One region of the Halalkalibacter oceani genome, then DNA from elsewhere that is predicted to be linked to it. Evidence: a T-box and tRNA genes for the amino acid it is inferred to sense, from the RefSeq annotation. Region 1 holds a T-box; the other holds one or more tRNA genes.
The links. A T-box is a leader RNA that pairs with one kind of tRNA and senses whether it is charged. The one in region 1 lies ahead of ABMB67_RS15980 (valine--tRNA ligase), so its partner is inferred to be a tRNA-Val.

Region 1 (10,945 bases):
GCCGATGTCGACAACCATGCTGCCCGTTGGCTCCCATACAGGGAGATCAGCGCCAATCGCTGCCGCAAACGGCTCTTCAAGCGTATAGGCTTCCTTCGCCCCCGCCTGTTTTGTCGCATCCTCGACAGCACGCTTTTCCACCGCCGTAATGCCCGATGGCACGCAAACCATCACCGACGGCTTTGTAAAGATCGAGCGGTTTTTCTGAGCCTGACGAATGAAATATTTCAGCATCGTTGCCGTCGTATCAAAATCAGCAATAACCCCGTCTTTCATTGGCCGAACCGCGACGATATTCCCCGGTGTACGTCCGATCATATTTTTCGCGTCATTTCCAACCGCTTCAATTGAACCAGTATCCGTCCGTAAGGCAACCACTGATGGTTCACGCACAACGATGCCTTTTCCTTTCACATATACGAGTGTATTCGCCGTCCCTAGATCAATACCAATATCTTTTGAGAACCCACCAAACATCTATGTATCTCCCTTCATGCTTAACCGAAATCATAACCTTTATTATATCGAAGAATGTTAGAAAAACATAGCCTAACTTTTCAGTTCTCCTAACCTTCCCGTCACGACTCCCGTTTCCCGCCTTAGTAAGCGTACCACTTTTGCCGGGAACTGAGCCATCCGCACTTCGCCCGAGGACCATTGACCGATTAATTCAGATGCCCTTTCTCCTTCAGGCTGATATACCTTCTATCACCAATAATAACATGATCGAGCACTTCAATTCCTAATACTTTTCCTGCTTCATGTAGCCGTTTTGTGACATCGATATCCTCACGGCTTGGTGTCGGATCTCCCGATGGATGATTATGGAGGCAGACAACCGAGGCGGCCGAACGGCGCAGCGCTTCTTTAAAAACCTCGCGCGGATGGACAATGCTGGCATTTAGGCTGCCGATAAAAATCGTCTTGCGGTGCAGAACCTGGTTCTTCGTATTTAAATACAGGCAATCAAAATGCTCTTGAAGCAGGAAGCGCATATCTTCCATGACATAATTAGCGACATCCTCCGGAGAACGAATCACATAGCGTTCATCCGGTTGAAGGCTGTGCAGCCGCCGGCCCAGCTCGACTGCTGCTGCTAATTCCACAGCTTTCGCCTGGCCGATTCCTTTTACGAGGCAAAGCTCTTCAATCGCGGCTTCCTTTAACATCGATATACCATCAAAAGCCGTAAGAAGACGCTGGGCCAATTGAAGAACCGATTCCTGCTTCGTTCCCGTCCGAAGCAGGATCGCAAGAATTTCCTGATTGGATAAAGCCCGCGCCCCTTCTGTCAAAAGTCGTTCACGCGGACGTTCACGGACGGGGACATCACGGATGAGGAGTGATTGTTGAGGCAATGACAGACGCTCCTTTCTAATCTGTACGAATACGGGGACTTTCATGTGCAGAAATGAAAAAATGGACGACTTCAAAAAAACAATACGGGTGACTGCGCGCTCACTACACCATCGCCCTTGCCGGCACTAATCATTATATGTGCGGAGAAGGAACAATTCCCAATTTCTTTAATTCTCTAAGCGTACGCGCCAGCGGCAAGCCGACCACAGTGTAATAGTCGCCTTTAATCTGCTTCACTAAAAAGGCACCGAAGCCTTGAATTCCATACGCTCCGGCTTTATCGAGCGGCTCTCCGCTCTCGACGTACATCGCAATTTCTTCTTCAGTCAGCGAATAAAATTCCACCTCCGTTTTTTCGAAAAATGTTGTCGTGCCAGCCTGGGAACAAAGCGTTACCCCGGTATAGACAGAGTGAGTTCGTCCTGACAACAGCGTAAGCATTTGCCGCGCTTCCCGTTCGTCTTTCGGCTTGCCGAGAATCGTGTCTTGAAACGCGACAACGGTGTCAGAACCAAGGACTACCGCATCCCGGTGCTGCTTCCAGACATCCTCAGCTTTTTGATAGGCAAGCTGTTTAACGGCCTCCTCGGGTGATAAAGTTGGTTCAATTTGTTCGGAAATCATACTTGGAACAACGTTGAAAGAAAGATGGACCTGCTGAAGTAATTCTTTTCGTCTTGGGGAGCCTGAGGCTAAGATTAACGAATGCATGAAGGGATTCACCTCTACAATTATGTTTCTTTTTATTGTACAGGCTTTCTTTAAGAATACCAAATTTTCACACTTCACTCAATAGACTTTGACGCAGAAAAACCACTTTCCTCGACAAAGGAAGTGCCATCTTCTCCGAAAAAAAAACGGCCCTATCCTGCACAAAGCGAGCAAGGACAAAGCCGTCGACTTTCCTTATTTGGACATTTCAGAAAACTGGCGTTATTCTTTATCCCAGCGTAGCCACCAGCTGTTCATAGGCCAGTAAGGCTTCCAACAGGGCCTGCTGGGTGCCCCATAAGGCAGCAGCATCTTCCGTCTCAACGTAATGTTTCAGTTGATCCTTTCCTTTTACTAAAGCGTCACCAAGCGCGAGCGCGGAAGGCTGAGCCGCATCAGGAAGCTTGGAAAACACTTGATCCCGTTCTACTTGCAGCGTATCGAGATTTTGCTCAAGCTCGGCTGCTTTTTCAGCTGTCGGCAATGTTCCTCCGGTCAAGCCATCGACAGAGAGATGCAATAGTTCCTTATATTGTCCTACCGCCCGATCAAACCAGCTCGTTACGTCCTCTGGCTGCCCTGTTACCGCTTGTCCTTCAATGCGGTATGACTTCACATACGTCTCTTGTCCATATTCCTGATAAAGGTTGCTGATCTGTCCAGCCTGAGCACGATCTCCGCCGAGACCGATGAACATATAAAATGGATCAGTATGTTCAGTTAACAAGGCCGCCAGTCCTCTATCCTGGAGAATTTGCACACTTTCCATTCCCTTTTCCGCCGCCGCGAACGCCCCTCCTTGAACAACCTCGACTGCCAGCACCGGCAGCCCGGCATCCGTCCCGGAGAAGACCGGTACATCGGCGTTGGCGCTGTTTGCTTCCGTCCCTTCAGCAGGCTCACCGGTAAAGAGAGTTAGCACGACCAGCCCCATGCCGATTCCGATGACAAGGGCCGAGCAGATCGCAGCTAACAGTGTCATCGACAAATGCGGTTTGGCGCCTTTGTAAAGAGCTTTTTTCTTCCGCTTAAATGGAAGTCCCGGGCTTTTCTCGCGGTTGCCATCGTCCCAATAAGGCTGCTCGTTCCGTTTACGCTCGGCCTGTCTTTTCTTAAAATCAAGCACATTATTAGGCCGGGGGATTAAGCTGCTGTCATCATTCTGCTGTTCGTAAGCGACTTCTTTCACCTTCTGCTCTTTCCCATTTAAACGAACTGAAATCGAATGCTTCTCCCGCTCCATATCTAGCACCTCTCTCACTCGTTAGTCTTTACTTTATTCTATTAAAAATCGCTAGCTAATAGAACTAGAAGTTTACCAAGATTTGAAATCTGTTCCGGAACAAAGCTGTTTCCGTCAATTTTCCCACTTGAATGCTACGGACGGTGCGGCTTGTCCTTCATTCCCAGCCATCCGCCAGGCAATTTGTTCAGCCGATTCTTCTCATATACCATTCTACTAAAGACTCTCCAAAAAAATAAGCGGTTATAGCCCCTAACACGATAAATGGGCCAAACGGAACCGGCTTCCGTCGTTCTACCTTACCAATTACTAGAGCAGCCCCTCCCAGTAACGCCCCGGACAAACAGGAGAGAAAGAACGCCAGCAGCGTATGTTGCCAGCCGAGGATCAGGCCAAGCACACCAAAAAGCTTTACATCGCCTCCACCCATGCCTCCACGGCTAACAATGGCGATGATATAGAGCAAAGCAAAGCCAGCAATGGCGCCAAGAAAGGCATCCCACCACGGCTCTGACGGCAGAAAGCAAAGCCGAAGCAGCAAAATCAGCGCCGTGAAAAACAGCAGCACACGATCAGGAATCAGCATATAGCGGACATCACTGACAAAAATAATCGCCAGCAAGGACACGAGCACAAGTAATAAAAGCGTATCTCCCGTCCACCGGTAAACATAAAAAGAGAGGGCAAATAATAGGCCGGTTCCAAGCTCTACCGCCGGATACAATGGGGAAATCACCGCCCTGCAAACCCGGCAGCGGCCCCGCAAACACATATAGGATAAGAGAGGAACCAGCTCCCACGCGGAGAGACGATGCCCGCAGACGGGACACTGCGAACGCGGCTTAACAATCGATTCTCCTACGGGTAGGCGTAAACCAACAACATTATAAAAAGAACCTACTATGCAGCCTACTAAAAACAAATAGAGCATCACCAGGCGCTCTACCTCGGTCATGATCTTCCTCCTTTTCTGTTTTTTTCTAAAAGTGATTGAAAGAAAGGAAAAAAATTGATGGGCACGGAGAAAATAAGAGGTGCCATTACGAAAAACTAGAAAGGGGTTGCGAAGAGAAAAACTTTATTATCACAATTGAATGAATAGTAGGAAAAGTCAATGCAAATGAGCTTGGGCGAAAGGTTTTTTCCCATTTGCCCAGCCCCGTTGGGAAGAGACCACTGAAAAAGTGAAAATCGTACTTTTTCAGCGGCTTCGTTGTGAATCGGTTTCTCACACCGGACATGCGGCGAGTAAAGCGATTTGTGCAAACGTTTAAAGGCTCCCCTCTCCAGCCGGAAAGCCAGTCTCCTTCCAGGCTGCTCTGACTGCTGAAACAAAATAAAGAGAACCGCAAATCAGCAGCAGTTCATCCGCCTCCAGCTGCCTTACTTCATCAGCGACAGCCCGCTGCCACTTCTCATCATAGCGCTTTGCCGTTACCTCGGCCTGCTCATATAATGATTTCGCTGCCGCGGCCCGAAAGAAGTCGAAGCTCGTAAAGGTAAAGGCTGCATCCAGTCCGGCAAATGGGGTAAGCAGGCTTTTCATATCCTTTTCCTTCGTCGCAGCGAGCAGCAGCTTATAGCGCTTTTGCGGATAATGCTGCTTCAACGTCTCGGCCAATGATTCAAACCCTTCTTTATTATGTGCGCCGTCTACGATGACAAGCGGATGATCCGAGAGCCGTTCAAAGCGGCCATTCCACTTCGCCTGTGCCAGCCCCTCCTTCAAAGCCTGTTCGCTGATTGAGTAATCAAACTGCTCATGTAATTTCTGTAAAGCGGCTAGGGCCACGGCGGCATTGCTCCGCTGATGAGCACCGGCCATCTGAATCGTCACTTGTAGACTCTTGCCGTTTTTCCGTTGAAACAGAAAGCTTTGCTCTTCTTCTTTGACGGACAGCAAATCTTGTGTAAACGTCGAACCGAGCTGCTCATATTCACTTTGCCGTTCCTCCGCCGTTCTTTTGATAATCGCTTGGGCCTCCGGCTGACTTACTCCGGAAATAACAGGACGGCCGTTTTTAATGATTCCCGCTTTTTCATATGTAATGTCCGCTAAGGAATCACCAAGAATGTGCATATGGTCATAGCCTATTGACGTGATGATTGAGAGCAGCGGCGTCACAACATTGGTCGAATCAAGCCTGCCGCCAAGACCTACCTCAAGCAAAACAAGATCAGGCTTGGCGATCCGGGCAAAGTAATCAAACGCCAGAGCGGTAATCACTTCAAATTCAGTCGGGCTGCCGAGCTCCGTTTCTGCCAGCTCGTCCACAAGTGGACGAAGCTTGTTCGCGCAGGTGACGAGATCGCCGCCCGCAATCGGCTGACCATTCACAGATACCCGTTCTTCAAAGCATTCGAGATAAGGGGACGTAAAGGTCCCTACTTTGTATTGTGCTTTTTCTAATACATGACGCATAAAACTGACGGTTGAACCTTTTCCGTTCGTTCCGCCAATATGGACAACGGCCAATTCCCGTTCCGGGTGATCAAGCCGCTGAAGCAGCCACTCCATCCGCTTCAGTCCCGGCTTAATGCCGAAGGGGAGCAGGCTGTGAATCCATTCGATCACTTCATCCGCCGTTTGCATTCCTATCCCTCCTGATGACTTTCTGTTTTTCAAAACGCAAGCCGGTGTCCAGCTGATCGAAAAAAGCAGCGGATTTATGCCGGGCATAACTAGCAGGGCTAGCTTTCAAACAGGTGCCCGGACATGTTTCGCTGCTTCGTCCATTATCCTTCTAATTCCGCTATCCGCTTCTTAACCGTATCGCGCTTCGCCTGATAATCAGCCTGCTTCGCTTTCTCTTCCTCGATAACATGAGCTGGGGCCTTCGCAATAAATCCTTGATTGGCGAGCTTTTTGTCGACACGCTCTACTTCCTTGTCGAGCTTTGCCAGTTCTTTTTTCAACCGTTCGATTTCAGCGTCAAGGTCGAGCAAGCCGGCAAGAGGCAGGAACAGCTCGACGCCGCTAAGCACCTGCGACATTGATTTCTCCGGCGCTGTCACATCTGTTCCGATCACAAGTTCATTTGGATTACAGAACTTCTCCAAATAGCTGCGACCGCGCTCCAGCCGGGCAAGAACTTGTTCGTCCTTGGCATGAATCAGCAGCTCAATTTGCTTGCTCATCGGTACATTCAGCTCAGCGCGCGTATTGCGGACGGAACGAATGATTGATGTTAACAGCTCCATATCAGCCTGCGCATCTTCAAAAACGAATGTATCCTGCTTCACCGGCCACGATGCCACTGTGATCGATTCGCCCTGATGCGGCAAGTGCTGCCATATTTCCTCGGTAATAAATGGCATCATCGGGTGCAAAAGTCGCATTGTCTGGTCAAGAACATAGGCCAAAACGGAACGAGTCGTTTTCTTAGCCGCCTCATCTTCTCCATACAGCGGCAGCTTGGCCATCTCAATATACCAGTCACAAAGATCATCCCAAATGAAGTTATAGAGCAGTCGGCCCACTTCTCCAAATTCATAGCTGTCAATTAAGCGGGTAACGTCTTCAATTGTTTGCTGCAGGCGAGTCAAAATCCATTTATCGGCAATCGACTTCTCGCCGCTCAAATCAATCTCTTCATAGGTCAAGCCTTCCATGTTCATTAGGGCAAAGCGTGACGCATTCCAAATTTTATTCCCGAAGTTCCATGTCGCTTCGACTTTTTCCCAGTAAAAACGCAAGTCATTTCCCGGGGAACTTCCGGTTGAAAGGAAGAACCGTAAGGAATCGGCCCCATATTTGTCGATGACATCCATCGGATCGACGCCATTGCCTAATGATTTACTCATTTTCCGCCCTTCAGAATCACGGACAAGACCATGAATCAGCACATCGTTAAATGGCCGCTTTCCGGTAAACTCCAAGCCTTGGAAAATCATTCTTGAGACCCAGAAGAAGATAATATCGTAGCCGGTTACGAGGACATTCGTCGAGTAAAAACGCTCAAAGTCCGGCGCCTTCTCTTCGGGCCAGCCCATTGTCGAAAACGGCCACAGAGCAGAGCTGAACCACGTATCAAGCACGTCGTCGTCCTGCTTCCAGTTCTCCGGATCAGCCGGTGCCTCATGTCCGACATGCACCTCGCCCGTTTCCTTATGGTACCAGGCTGGAATGCGGTGCCCCCACCATAGCTGGCGTGAAATACACCAGTCGCGGATATTTTCCATCCAGTGCAAATAGGTCTTTTCAAAACGTTCCGGTACAAAGTTAACCTTGTCGGCAGACGCCTGCAGTTCAACGGCCGCCTTGGCGAGCGGCTCCATCCGCACGAACCATTGCGTCGATAAATACGGCTCTACGACCGCTCCGCTGCGCTCAGAATGACCGACGGAATGCAGATGATCCTCAATTTTGAACAGGACGCCATCCTCCTGCAAATCCTTGACGATTTGCTTTCGGCACTCAAAGCGGTCCATCCCTTTGTACTTTCCTGCTTTCTCATTCATCGTCCCGTCTTCATTCATCACAAGAATCCGTTCCAGCTGATGGCGGTTGCCGATTTCAAAGTCATTCGGATCGTGGGCCGGGGTAATTTTCACCGCTCCTGAACCGAATTCCATATCAACATAGTCATCGGCGACAATCGGAATCTCGCGCCCGGTGATCGGCAGCGTCACCGTTTTGCCGATCAAATGCTTATAACGCTCATCCTCGGGGTGGACGGCTACCGCCGTATCACCGAGCATCGTTTCAGGACGTGTTGTCGCGATCTCGATTTCCCCGCTGCCGTCCGTCAGTGGATATTTCATATGATAGAAGGCACCCTGAACATCTTTATAAATAACTTCAATATCGGAAAGAGCTGTCTTCGTCTGCGGATCCCAGTTAATAATATACTCCCCGCGGTAAATCAGTCCTTTGTTATAAAGGGAGACGAAAACTTCGCGCACCGCCTTGGACAACCCTTCATCCAGCGTGAAACGTTCACGGGAATAATCAAGGGAAAGCCCGAGCTTCGACCATTGATTGCGGATGAAGGACGCATATTCTTCCTTCCATTCCCACGATTTTTCGATAAAGCGCTCACGCCCAAGATCGTAGCGGTTCAGCCCTTCTTCTTTGAGCTTTCCTTCTACTTTCGCCTGCGTCGCAATTCCGGCATGGTCCATTCCAGGCAGCCATAATGTGTCATATCCTTGCATCCGCTTCACTCGAGCGAGAATATCCTGCAATGTCGTATCCCAAGCGTGGCCGAGATGAAGCTTTCCTGTCACATTTGGCGGCGGGATGACAATCGAATATGGTTTCTTCGTTTCGTCTCCCGTCGCTTCAAAAAATTTCCCTTCCAGCCAATAGGAATACCATTTTGCTTCTGTTTCCTGCGGATTGTACTTCGTTGGCATTGTCATGTCCTGGTTACTCATTTTTATATGTTGCCTCCCTGTAATAGCATTGTGGCCGCCCAATACAAAAACCCCCTCCATCCAAAGGACGAAGAGAGTTGACTCGCGGTACCACCTTTGTTTGCAGAATAAATCCTCTGCACACCTTATCCTGATAACGGTCAGTATCCGGCTTGCTTACTTCGATCATTTTCAAGAAAATGTCTTTCACCAAGCAGCTCCTAGGCGACCTTCGATTCGTACCTCTTAAGAAATCTCCCAGCAAATGATTTCTCTCTCTGAAAAGCATCCGAACCTACTCTTCCTATTCAACGCCAGCGTTATAATTGTGTTTTTATTTTAGCTTGAATGCCAGTCATCCGTCAATAAGAGGACTTGTCCCCTTAGGTTGATTTTTTCCTTTTCTGAACAAGAAGGATGACATTCTTTTAAACGATTTTGTCGCTCTTCTACCAAGCATCGACGAAAAAACCACTTTTTATTCCAGCTGTTCACTGTCATAGGCTTCTTCCGGAACAAGGGGAACTTGCTCATCTGTTTTTTCCAAAAGAAGCTCAAAACCGATCTGCTGCGGATAGCCGCTGAACGGGCCTAAATAGTCCGGCCTGATCGGCTGCGCCGCAAATTCCATCAGCAGCTCGTCTTCCGTCACCGTGAGAGTGAGCGTCGTCTCTTCCTGGCGTTCTAACGAATAGCCGCGAAAGTCCGTCTCATCGAATTCAGTAAATACCGCCTGATAAACCGTCCGGTCCTCCTCACTTTCCTTCCGTACTTCCTCCGCTTCGAGCAGCATATCCCTCATCCATTGAAAAGGATTGTCGAGCGGGGCAAATTCAGCGACAAAGCGGTCAGAGGTCGTCCCTTGAACCCACTTATCCCCGCTTTGTACAAACAGGCGATCCCCTTCAAAATGAGCATCAAAGGTGAAAAATGAATCATTTGAAACAGCGGCGGACACTTGGAAAAAGCTCTTCTCGTTCGACCAGATTCCTTGTTCCTCTGTCGCTACTGTTCCGTCCTTTTCATAAGAGGAAGCGACTTGATAAACTGCCTGCTCCCACTCTTCTGACTGAGCGTTCCAATCCCTCCATATCGCATCCATTTTCGTCGGCACGAGGAAATAGGCAGCCGCGGCCCCGATCAGGAGGGCAATGATTGGAATGAGTATCTTTTTCATCGGTCTATAAATAGCCATTTAAGTCATAGCCTCCACTTTGCTGCCAATAACCAATTTCCCGCTTCTCGGTAAATTCAAGGCGATTGACCCATTTGACCGATTTGTAGCCATACATGTCAGGATGATAGAGACGGCACGGAAAACCCATCGCCTGCTTCAGCGGTTCTCCGTCAAGCTCATAGACGAGAAGCGCCTCTTCGTCAAGCAGCTGCGTCGTTAAAAACGAGTCAAAATACATCCCGTCGCCGGAATAAGCTGTCACATAATCACTTTGCGCTTCGATCCCGAGCTGCGTCATTAAGTCTTTTACTTTAACCCCTTTCATCTCGACATGGCGCACGCTCCAGCCGGTCACACAGTGGAAATCATCGACGATCGTCGTCGCCGGAAAACGCGGCAAATCATAATACGTGATCGTCTCGCTTTTATTCGTCAGTCCATCGATCGTCAACGACCACTCTCCAGGTTGATAGCGCGGGTAATCATTTGTGACATTATAAATCCGGAAATAGCCACGCCGTCTATTTTCACTGTCAACGGCAGATAAAACCGGGGTCAGCCATTTCAGCCAGCTTCCAATCATCAAAAACAGCACGGTTAAGCCGCTCAGCTTCAAAAAGTCACGACGCTCGAACTTGTTCTCGGCAATCGCCGGAGGAAGAGCGACATGCTTTGTCCACCAGTCCGGCCATGGAGCTTTCCAGGAGAACAGATGTCCGAGCGAATGGACGAGCAGCCACGGAATATACAGAAAGGTTGTCCAATCATGGATGACGACCGCTCCATTGCGCAGCGTGACGGGAAAATAAGCCTGCCAGTACATCATCGCACCCGAAACTGCCCATAAAAAAAAGAAAATCGTATGCAGCCAGAAGTTGAACTTACTGGCCCGCGGCTTTTTAAGAAGATAGCGTCCAACGCGCAGAATGGAATAGCAGACAACCCCAATATAGAGCACAGCAATCGTCACATGAACGGATACGAGTGGCACGCCAAGCTGATTAAACCATGTCCGGGTCGTTGTCATATAAAGACAAAGTCCCGTTACAAGAAGAAGAACGAGTAAAACACCATGAATCAGATGGACTCTAGTAAGC
Region 2 (10,945 bases), on a different contig from region 1:
TTTTATGATGACGTATAAGTTTGCTTTAGACGAAATGAATACGAAAATTAAAATTTTACAAGAAGAATTTCAGCTGATTCATGATTATAATCCGATTGAGCATATCAGCTCGCGTTTAAAATCACCAGAAAGTATTTTAAAAAAGCTTCACCGCAAAAACTATCCCATCACTCTGGAAAGTATTAAGGACAACATTAAAGATGTTGCCGGCATCCGAATCACATGCTCGTTTCTGACCGATATTTATCAGCTGAGCGACATGATCCAGAAGCAGGGAGACATCAAAGTCCTTGAGGTGAAGGACTATTTGCGCGACCCGAAGCCAAACGGCTACCGCAGCCTCCATTTGATCATCGAGGTCCCGGTCTACATGTCCGACCGCCAAAGCAGTGTATGTGTCGAAGTCCAAATTCGGACGATCGCTATGGATTTCTGGGCGAGCCTGGAACACAAAATCTATTACAAATACAACAAAGAAATCCCAGAGCGCCTCCTCCTGGAACTGAAAAATGCCGCCGACCTCGCTGCGGTTCTTGATAAAAAAATGGAGGATTTGCACAAAGAAGTCGGGGAACTGAAAGATCAGGACGACGCCGATGAAATTGAAAAAATGATCAACAAAAACGAAAAAATCCATCTCCCGTCAAATTTCCTGACCTCGCTGTTTAACGATTAATCTTGCCGGCAGGTGCACAAATGAACTTTAAGTCGAGACGAGACACCGTCACAACCGTTACCATTTGGCTGACCGCCAGCTTGATGATCATCCCGTTTTTCACAAGGGAACTAATTAGCTTTTTCATTCTCGCACCGATTTGCACCCTGCTGCTCTGGTGCTGGTTTCAAACAGACTACACGCTCAAGCACGACGAAATCCGGATTCGCTGCGGCCCTTTTCGCAAACGCATCCAGATCGCTGAAATTAGACGAATAGAAGCAACTAGCTCGCTTGTTACGACCTTTTCTTTAGGGCTTTCCCTGAAACGAATCATCATTCATTACGGCGCAGGCTACTCTCTCGTCGAAATCTCGCCACAGCAGCAAGACGAATTTATCAAAGCCGTTACGGCGATCAATCCACATATCGAACTGCCAGGACTGGCCGATCCGAAGCCCCGTTGACCGCCAGTCCCTCCTATACAAAAAAATAATGTTGACAACCTGAAGAATTTGCTGTATATTTATAAATGTCGCAGGGCAGACATCCTCAAAAGCAAATTACATATGCGATCTGTTAGCTCAGTTGGGAGAGCGCCACCTTGACAGGGTGGAGGTCACTGGTTCGAGCCCAGTACAGGTCATCCCGCAAAACCCTTGATAGTCAAGGGTTTTTTGTTTTGTCTATTTAGACCAGTATCTCTGTCGGGACCCCTTTGGGGACAAAGTGGGGACGAACTATTTCACTCTTTTTAAATGGAGTTGCGCAGGAGTGTGATTTTCATTCCGGGCGAACTTATCAAATTTTCCTGCTGTGCGCTTTTCAACCAAAAGAGCAGTGGGTTTTCCGACTTTTTAATTTTAAAATGTAGCTATCTTCCTTTAGAGGTGTTACTTGTTCAAAGCTGATTGAAATACAGCTTTAGCGAATTTCACGACCGTGCTCCGGGGCAGGAAACGTGGCAATTGAGCCATAATAAAATTATTTCGCCCAACGATTGTATGGCTACGACCCTTTTCTACAGCCTTAAATGCTGCGTTTACGACATCTATCGGTTCCATGCGCTTACTTTTCAAGCTATCTGTACCGGATACTGCATGAAATGAACTCTTCGTTTCTCCGGGGCATAATGCAACGATTTGAATGCCGCTATCTCTGTATTCAGCCCATAATGCTTCCGTGAAGGAGAGGACATAAGCTTTCGTCGCACCATATACCGCCATATACGGTGTCGGTTGAAATGCTGTCATTGAAGCGACATTGATAATTATCCCTTCCTTTCTTTCAATCATGGAGCCAATAAAATGATGAGTTAATTCAGTTAAGGATAGAACATTTAGCTGAATTTCTTGATGAATACGAGTGGACAAGATTTGATTGAAAACACCCATCGTTCCAAACCCCGCATTGTTAATAAGAATGTCGATTGTTATTCCTAAATTTTCAACTTCCTGACCTAATTTCTGTGCAGCGGTAATTGACGAAAGGTCAACTGAAAGAGGAATTGCATTGATCAAATACCTGTCCTGAAGGTTATGTGCGAGTTGTTTAAGTTTATCCTCTGACCGGGCGACCAATAGTAAGTTACATCCTTTTTTAGCGAGTTCGTTTGCGAAAACCTCCCCTATTCCGGATGATGCACCTGTTACCAAGGCCGTCTTCTTTGAATAATTCATTTGCATTACCTCCAACAATTATTTTAAATGATTAAACATTTGAACGTTTATTTCAAAAAAAGACTTTCTTCATTTTGGAGAGAAAGTCATGGATGTTCTTCAAACGATTTAGCAGGGTCATCCGATAGGCTTTCGGCTGCATGAATGATTGCTTTAAGCTGGTCTATCACTGAGTTCTCAAGCGTTAAGCTGTAATAAACCTCCGTCTTCTCCTTCACAGAGTCTAAGATGCCTGCTTGTTTAAGTATTTTTAAATGATGAGATATGGCCGGCCTGGACAAATGAGATTGCTCCACAACTTGTGCAACGTTCATTCGTTTAGCTATCATAAACATCATTAAAATATCCTGTCTTACGGGATCCGCAAGCGCTTTGAAAATATCTGTGGACTTACGAATTTCATCTAGCAGAGCTTGCTTCTTTTCTAACAATACGCTTTGGCTTCGCTCCTTCAACCCATCACCCCTAGATCAAATGATTAAGTGTTTGATTATTTGTTTTAATATAGCAGATAGCTTTTAAAAAAGCAATGGTGGATTCTAAATAGATGATTACATTTGAAGGGGACGGCATTTGTATTTTGAAAACACGTCTAACCAATGACGGATAAGAAAGTTTCATCTTCACTAAACCTAAAGTGAGTTGACTTGTTCTGTTTATCTGAAGGTTGATATACTTACACAAACGATGCAGAAGAGTGGAAAAGGGAAGTGAGGAGGAACTATGAAAAATAACATTCACATTATGGGAGCTTCAGGGGCAGGTACTTCAACACTGGGTTCTGCATTAGCAGAGGTTTTGCCTCATGCTTATTTTGATACCGATGATTACTATTGGGCAACTAAATTCACTAAAAAAAGGGACATTCCTGATAGAAGAAGGATGCTTGAAAAGGATTTATCGCAAAATGAAAATTGGATTCTTTCTGGTGCATTATGCGGCTGGGGAGATCATTTTAGAAGTGATTTTGACCTTGTTGTCTTCTTATGGATTCCGCAAGATATAAGACTCGAAAGGCTAAAACAGAGAGAATTTCAGCGTTATGGGAATGAAATAGTAGCTGGTGGCAGCAAACATGAACAATATAAGGCATTTTTAGAGTGGGCTGCTTTATATGACAGTGCTGGAATGGAAGTTAGAAGTAAGACGTTGCATGAAAGTTGGTTGGCAAGCTTGTCTTGTCCGGTAGTAAGAATTGAAGGGGATTATTCAGTGAAGGAACGAGTTAATAGTGTCCTCGAGTACTTAAGCTCTAATTCGTGTTAGTATGAGTTTGAACAGCTAAGCAAGGTTTGGTTTTTAATATGATAGTTAGAGGCCACTGAAAAAGGACGATTTCCACTTTTTCAGCAGCTTCGATATTCAAGGGTTTTTTGCTTTGTTTTTAAGGCGAGTTTAACAACAATCATACTGACAATTGGGATGGGCTGTGTGTATGACGAAGAAATCCTTAGTTAGGCAAATACACATTTCTGAAAATACAAGCTGCTAGGTAAATGACTAAAGAATACTATGAGGTAACCTTAAAGTAGAGAGGAAGTGCAGCTTTGTATCCAAGTCATGGAAATCTGTATTATCAAGCTCCTTATGGTCAGGATGCTTCTTTTTCTTCAAGTCCATTTCAAGAGAACATGACTTACAGCGGAGATGTTGATGAAAGACAATTTGGCCAATGGTTTCTTCCAATAGGATTGCCACCAGGGATGCCTGGTCTCCAACCTCCGTTTGGACCTCCGAGTCAAGGCCAAGCAAGTGGACCACCACAAACGCCACCGCCATCAACCGTTCCTGCACAGACACAACAAATAGAAGCTTTCGCAGTTGATCCGGGGGGCATTAGAAGATGTTTATTCCGGTTTACGTACGTATGGTTAAGAGGCTTTCAGCAATTTTGGTTTTATCCAATCTTTGTCGGTCGAAACTCTATTGCGGGGTGGCGTTGGAATGGATTTAGATGGGTGTATTTCGGTATAAGCTTACGACAAATTCAATCATTTACTTGCTTCTAGCAAATAGAGCTTCTCCGTTAGTACTCGTTTGAGAACGAATCGAAATTATTTTGCTGTTCAAAATTGGCTTAAAGGTAGCTTGAGAGAGCAAACTGGAGAATTCAAGCGATTTCTCTCTGATGGCAGATTTTGATGCGCGAAAAAGGAATGAGTGTAGTCAACCGAAATGAAATAGACCCCTCTTAAGTCGAAAGCTTAGGAAAGTCTATTTCTTTTTGTCTTTTGAGCCACGTGGCAATTGTAGCTTACGTTGTGGATTTTCTTGTGTTAAATAACATGCCGATCAGCAGTGCTGCGAACAAACCGATTAAAGCGCCGGTGTATTCATAGTTGATGTATCCGATGATAAGACCGGATGAAATCAGAGTTAGAGATAATCCCATTAAATCCCTCCTTTTGGTGAGCTTAAAATTTGGCGGATAAGGTTAAATATTCCATCGATTCAATTAAGAAATCGACCCTGCCCTCTTACTGACTTAATGAATCCGGCAGGTAAGTTTGAAAAAAGATAATCCAGATGTTTACTACCTTAGCAGGATAACGAAAGGAAAAATGCTTTGTGAAGCTGCTGAAAATGAAGGTGAGTTCTTGGTGTGGAAAAGAAGTGGCGACCACTGACGAGAGGACTACAAATTCATTAAAGGATTTGATTAAGGTTACCACAGTTGAGGGTGGAAGTCAAATTAAGGTATACGAATGAGTTCATATGTGGTGCAGAGTTGAAGGGGATGGAGTATGAGGTTGAAGTGTAATATAGTATAAAATATAAGGAGAGGGTTATTTCCTATGGTAAATCGGGCGATGAACATGATAATGGCAGATTATGATGAAAATGGGTAGAACTATTAAAAGAGAAGCGCAGATAATTAGGAGGCCACTGGAAGCGCAAAAACCCCGTCCACATCAGCAAGGGTTAGAGTGAGTTTTTCGTTTGAGAACTCATTCATTCACTTCCACGACCTCTTTCGCGAACCAGTGAATGTAGCCGCATTCTTTACAGATTAACGTTTTTGCTGCGTCATTAAGCCACTCTACATCAAAAAAAGTCATGGCTCTTGTATTGAGTAATGTCTCATCTAATTCAAATTTGTCATGCTTGCAGTGGACACATCTTATCTCGATTTCATTTGCTTTATATTTTTGCCCGATCGCTCTTCGTTTTCTTTCTCTTTCCATTTCTTCAAACTTTTCTTCGCCTTCTTTTCGCAGCTCTTCTAAACGCTTTTTATTGTAATACACCAGTCATTCCCCTTTCTTTTTCTCTGTATGCTATCAAGTTTGGTTCGCTATTCAATGGTGAATTCCGCTGCCAAATCGTATTTATCATAGTCTCCTGGCTGTCTGAAATCGAGTATATTTTTTATAATACGGTAATGGCCCGAATCGAGGCTGCCATAGAGCCACTCCCAATCAACCGGCCAATCGAGGACAGTTGTAGAATCTAACCTATAGCCAATAGCATCAAATCCATAATTGTCGCCAATGGAGACTGGAACTTCATACCAGCTTCCATTGATGTTCTTCTCAAGCAAAAAGTATTCCCCATAGATCATCTGTTTATCGGTGCTGTTTTCAAATGTAACTGTCAAACCAGTAGAGGAGAGTGTTCCTTCCTTCGCCTTCATCGTTACCCCGTCTATGCTGTTGACGGTTTCAATCTGGCTCCGTTCCCAGTCAGCTGTCTCTCTATTATCACTTCCGCACCCTGAAAAGAGCAGTAAGCTTAGTGCCAGATAGAACAGAGAAAAGTCAACCCTGCTCATGTTATCGCCCCTTTTTCACCTGCTTCTTTCTCGACTCATGTTCCTTTATTCAGTACTTTCAACAAAGAAGCGTGCCAATCCTTCTAACGATGAAATGATTTACAGTCCGGCGGTTTTATAGCAGTATAATCGTACTGTATAAAATGACTAAGGAGTTATTTTTTTGAATATAGTGTAGGATGGAGGAAGGATAGGCAGATAAAGAGCTGTCTCAAGAGGCATGGATGGACGCTTCTTGAGACAGCTCTACTGCTTTAATACTGTAAAAGCCTCAGCCGTTTTTTGCGCGAAGGACAGCGGTGGCTCCACAGACTGAAAGTGGACGTACAGAATAGGCGGATCGGTGAAAATCCAATGATTATGAATCGCGCTGACGACCAGATTGTTTTTGACAAGCATATGAATAAATAAAGGTAGTTCCTCCTGCAGAACGGCGACTTCCCCGAGGTTAAGGGCGTTGCCTTCATGATCAAGTGATTCAAACGTGATCCCGGCCGGAACCGCACTACGGCTTATGCGGCCCTGGATCGTGACATGAAGATGGCGCCCGATTTCCACTGAACAAACGCCCTGTTCCATTTTAGGCTTGCCATTCACGGTGTGAGCATATTGCTGACAAAGGTTTTGCCAATAATCCACTTCATTCACCTCACTCTTATTCAACAGTATATGAATGAAGAGTGACGGTAGAACGGCTTCAAAGGCTAATTTTTATTCCCCTGTCTCAAGTCCTCCCGTAATTTTCTTATTTCTTCGGTCTGGTTCAGCACATTATTATTTAACCTGCGAATCGCGTCAAACACACAAAAAACCCCGATGAAAGTTAACAAACCAAATAAGTCCATTTCAAACATCTCCTTTATCCACTCTTCTTCTTAACAATAAAGCAGATAAAGAGAGATGTAAATGAATGTAAAGTATAAAAGGGCCCGCACCATTTGTTGGTCATTTGATTTGAGTGAAAAAGGGGGGGACGCCGACTTTTCGGTTCTTTGCTTTCATCTGAAAAGAAAGGGATTCAAGGGGCAAAGTGTCCCTGCTATTCTCCTTTGTTTGGATGTAAAGGAGGAGGTATTAACCAGCCTTTTTCTTTGCTGAGTTTTAAAGCTTTAGCTGCAAATTGTGCTTTACTTGTATGAAATTGTCCGTACATCATGGCGATATCTTCCCTGATGGATTGCCCCATAGCCTGACTGCAGGCGACTAATCCGGCCGCTGCATCCTTTGAAAGAGCAGCCCCTATTTCAGGATCGATAAATCTTGCCCCGACTGGAATATCTTCTAAGTTGGCGACAGGGCGATCCGCTTGGGCCGGTGGAGGAGCAACACCATTTGCTTTAAGTATTTCTTGCAGTTGCTGATTCTCAGTTTGCAAACCGTCAATGCCTTCTTTAATTAATTTCTTTAGATCCTCGTCACCTGCATGGTGATAAAAAGCTTGATACGCAGAAATCATTCCATTATTTCCTAATACATTTGACCATACAGTAAATACTTCTCCATAATGCAAAGGTTCATCTTGAGGATTACCGCTTAAAATACCCATAACAACACTCCTTGTTTGAACGTTCATCGTTTTTTCTCCTTTAAGAAAGGTAATACGAAAATTAGTATTTAATATGTGGGACTGGATTATTCAGGATTACTCAATAATATTTGTCAGATATTTTAGGGGAGAACCTGCTGAATTTATCTGACGACGATTTTTCACATTAATTGAGCCTAGACGGGCACCTAAAATCAGTTTGTAAATACACTGAAGTGAAAGTATTAAAAGGAGGGGTGTCAGTGTTTTATCATGTCAAGGAATTACAGTACCATGCAAAACCGGAAAGACCTGACCCGATATTTGCACGTCAATTACAGGAAGTATTAGGAGGGCAATTTGGAGAAATTTCCGTTGCACTGCAATATATGTTTCAAGGGTGGAGTGTCCGTGGCAATGGTAAATATAAGGATTTGTTAATGGATACCGGGGCAGAAGAGTTGGCTCATATTGAAATGTTGGCGACAATGATTGCCCGTTTGTTAGACGGAGCTCCTGTAGGGGACTTAGAGAGTGTCGCGCAAGATCCGATTGTGGGTGCCATCCTTGGAGGAATGAATCCACAACATGCAATTGTTTCTGGATTAGGGGCATTGCCGGCTGACAGCAACGGGAATAGGTGGACAGCAGATTATATCATTGCCAGCGGAAATTTACTAGCTGACTTCAGAGCCAATTTGAATGCTGAATCACAAGGAAGACTTCAGGTCGCGAGATTGTATGCCGCTACAAATGACCGTGGGGTAAAAGATATGCTTTCGTGGCTGATTGCGAGAGACACAATGCACCAAAATCAATGGATCGCCGCGATTTGTGAGCTGGAGGAGAAAGAGAACGTTGTCGTTCCAAGCACATTCCCGAAAGAGCTTGAAAAACAAGAAGTGTCGTATACATTATTTAATCTCTCACAAGGAAATGAAAGTGCTGAAGGGCGTTGGGCTTCTGGTCCAAGCATGGATGGTCTAGGCACATTTAATTACGTAGAAAACCCTGTCCCTTTTGCTGAGAAACCTACATTAAACCCTGCTCCTGATTATATTTTCGATACGCCACCAGCTGTGGTAGCAGGAAGAGACAGACAAATTCCTCCTCATTTATATTAGTTCTCCTGCTAGTAAGAAAATGAATGTTCATCCTCTTTTATCATTCCTGGGCGACAAGAACATAAAAGAAGCAGAAATGATAAAGTGAGTTGAAGTCCCGTTCGGCCATGCGTAAAGAATTGCCTCTCTCAATGTTGAAAGGCGCTTCAATATGAATGGCCGATTTTTATCTGCTACTACAACGCTGTTTTTCAGAAATCCAGTTTATGAGTTTCTATATACATAAGGATGCTGTTCACAACTAACTTAAGGAAAATTAAGCAATCTTTAACCTTTAGTCTAAACGAAGTACCAATGCTCTCCGACTGGCACCGCACTTTGGCTTACTCTTGTATTAGTTTGAGCTAGGAAATAAACAGCCCCTAAAAACATTTTTACTCTTTTTTCAATTTGAATAGCTCAAGTTCTGTCTCTGTTATTTTATGAGTCTGGAAGGCAAGCCGATCTTCAATATTCGTTAGACGGAATATGATAGTGGAATGATATTCGGATAGTTTTCCTGTATGGAGATAAATAATCTCCTGTTTTTGTTCAAGGCGGAAGACAACTTCTTTTATTTCAGTTGAATCCACTTTTAAGTCGGAGACGTCGGTTTTCAGATCGGTGACATCTGTTTTAAGTCCAGAGACATCAGAAGTAAGACCGACCATATTTGAATCCATCCGGGCGAAATCGGTTTTCAGATCGGCGACGTCTGTTTTAAGTCCGGAGACATCGGAAGTGAGATCAGCGACATTTGATTTAAGTCCGGAAACATCTGTTTTCAGGTCGGCGACGTCCGTTTTAAGCCCGGAGACATCGGAAGTGAGGTCAGCGACATTTGATTTAAGTCCGGAGACATCGGTTTTCAAGTCGGCGACGTCCGTTTTAAGCCCGGAGACATCGGTGGTCAGGTCGGCGACATTTGATTTAAGTCCGGAAACATCGGTTTTCAGATCGGCAACGTCCGTTTTAAGCCCGGAGACATCGGAAGTGAGGTCAGCGACATTTGATTTAAGTCCGGAAACATCGGTTTTCAAGTCGGCGACGTCCGTTTTAAGCCCGGAGACATCAGTTTTTAGTTCGGTCACGTCCATTTTTAGTCCGTTAATGTCGGTTGAAACAGTATCCAGTTTGGATAAAATCTGATGGAGCAATTGTTCGCTCATAAGTGTCCTCCTTATTATTGAAATATGCCTATCTCTGCTACTATTTCTTGTCATAAGGTTTAGGGATTCACGTTTTACGGATGGGACTTTAAAGGAGAGTTGCCGAGCAGGGGAGATAGTCAAAATTTGGTGATCTTTTCTACAGTGTTGTTACAAATCATTAGTTACTATTTTAGCACAATTGTCGTATTGGTAAAGGGGAGGGACAAAAGATTGTTATTTTAAAATCTTTTGTCCAGCCCTTGGTCAATGCTAGTTTTGTCTCAAGCCTTTGGAAAGATGATCAGTTAAAATGGTTCATTTAACGCCTTGGAAGCAAGGTTTACATCGTTTTGCAGCAGGCGTTCGAGATTATAAGCAGGGTAAAAGCCGTTTTTGTACATATAGTTGAAGATTTTCGCGTGGGTATCGATTCCTTGGATTAACTGTTTTTTTAGAACGGCTCTGAGGGACGGGGTTGCCGTCTCGGTTATGGCGATTGAGTAATTTCTGACACCCGACTTAAAGAGGGCCAATAAGTCGCCTGCATGAAAAGGGAGCTGGTCGTTGCGAAAGTCATCCTCTTCTGGAGAGCGGGGGGCCAGCGGGTAGAATTCCAGCAGTTCTGCCACATTATTTGATAGTCCGTTTATTGCTTCTTTGTAAAGCTGCTTTAATTCGGGGTCTGTTATGTCGGGATATGTCTTTTTTATCTTCATTAAACCAATTGATTGAGAAGCGACTAATTCGTGCATGTCTAACGTTTCGTGCCAAGCAAGATGTTCTGGTGCACTGTTGTTTTCCATTATATTTTCTCCCCTTTCACATTCAGAATAACCTATTCCACTTGCTGTTAATGGGAAATTTGTCTAATGGTTTTTGGGCGGTGTAACGCGTTTGCCATCAGGTAAGCAGTAACAAACTCCCTGTTCAATAAGGAAAAACGCGCGCCAGTAACATTTTCTCTTCTATTCTTTTTCGTTTTAGCTTAATATGGTGAAGAATGCTGGAACTTACAAGGGAGGAAGTCAAATGGAAGTTATGGAGTTTATTTTTTCAGTTG

Region 2: it encodes a tRNA-Val, which carries the amino acid that the T-box ahead of ABMB67_RS15980 (valine--tRNA ligase) is inferred to sense. The anticodon was not compared.

The regions. Positions count from the first base shown of each region.
Region 1 is NZ_JBEPKD010000016.1:31,933-42,877, reverse strand. It holds gene ABMB67_RS16010 (rod shape-determining protein) at 1-477, opposite strand, end outside; gene radC (RadC family protein) at 666-1,358, opposite strand; gene ABMB67_RS16000 (Maf family protein) at 1,492-2,070, opposite strand; gene ABMB67_RS15995 (hypothetical protein) at 2,300-3,313, opposite strand; gene ABMB67_RS15990 (prepilin peptidase) at 3,501-4,268, opposite strand; gene ABMB67_RS15985 (bifunctional folylpolyglutamate synthase/dihydrofolate synthase) at 4,584-5,906, opposite strand; gene ABMB67_RS15980 (valine--tRNA ligase) at 6,050-8,692, opposite strand; T-box leader at 8,753-8,992, opposite strand; gene ABMB67_RS15975 (hypothetical protein) at 9,150-9,866, opposite strand; gene ABMB67_RS15970 (molybdopterin-dependent oxidoreductase) at 9,853-10,945, opposite strand, start outside.
Region 2 is NZ_JBEPKD010000018.1:1,652-12,596, forward strand. It holds gene ABMB67_RS16660 (GTP pyrophosphokinase) at 5-676, shown strand; gene ABMB67_RS16665 (PH domain-containing protein) at 697-1,122, shown strand; tRNA gene ABMB67_RS16670 (tRNA-Val) at 1,229-1,301, shown strand; gene ABMB67_RS16675 (SDR family NAD(P)-dependent oxidoreductase) at 1,549-2,334, opposite strand; gene ABMB67_RS16680 (ArsR/SmtB family transcription factor) at 2,421-2,789, opposite strand; gene ABMB67_RS16685 (ATP-binding protein) at 3,058-3,600, shown strand; gene ABMB67_RS16695 (hypothetical protein) at 4,589-4,726, opposite strand; gene ABMB67_RS16700 (hypothetical protein) at 5,283-5,582, opposite strand; gene ABMB67_RS16705 (immunoglobulin-like domain-containing protein) at 5,630-6,106, opposite strand; gene ABMB67_RS16710 (DUF1259 domain-containing protein) at 6,353-6,754, opposite strand; gene ABMB67_RS16715 (hypothetical protein) at 6,811-6,951, opposite strand; gene ABMB67_RS16720 (DUF3231 family protein) at 7,146-7,652, opposite strand; gene ABMB67_RS16725 (manganese catalase) at 7,895-8,755, shown strand; gene ABMB67_RS16730 (hypothetical protein) at 9,130-9,903, opposite strand; gene ABMB67_RS16735 (spore coat protein) at 10,191-10,688, opposite strand; gene ABMB67_RS16740 (hypothetical protein) at 10,915-10,945, shown strand, end outside.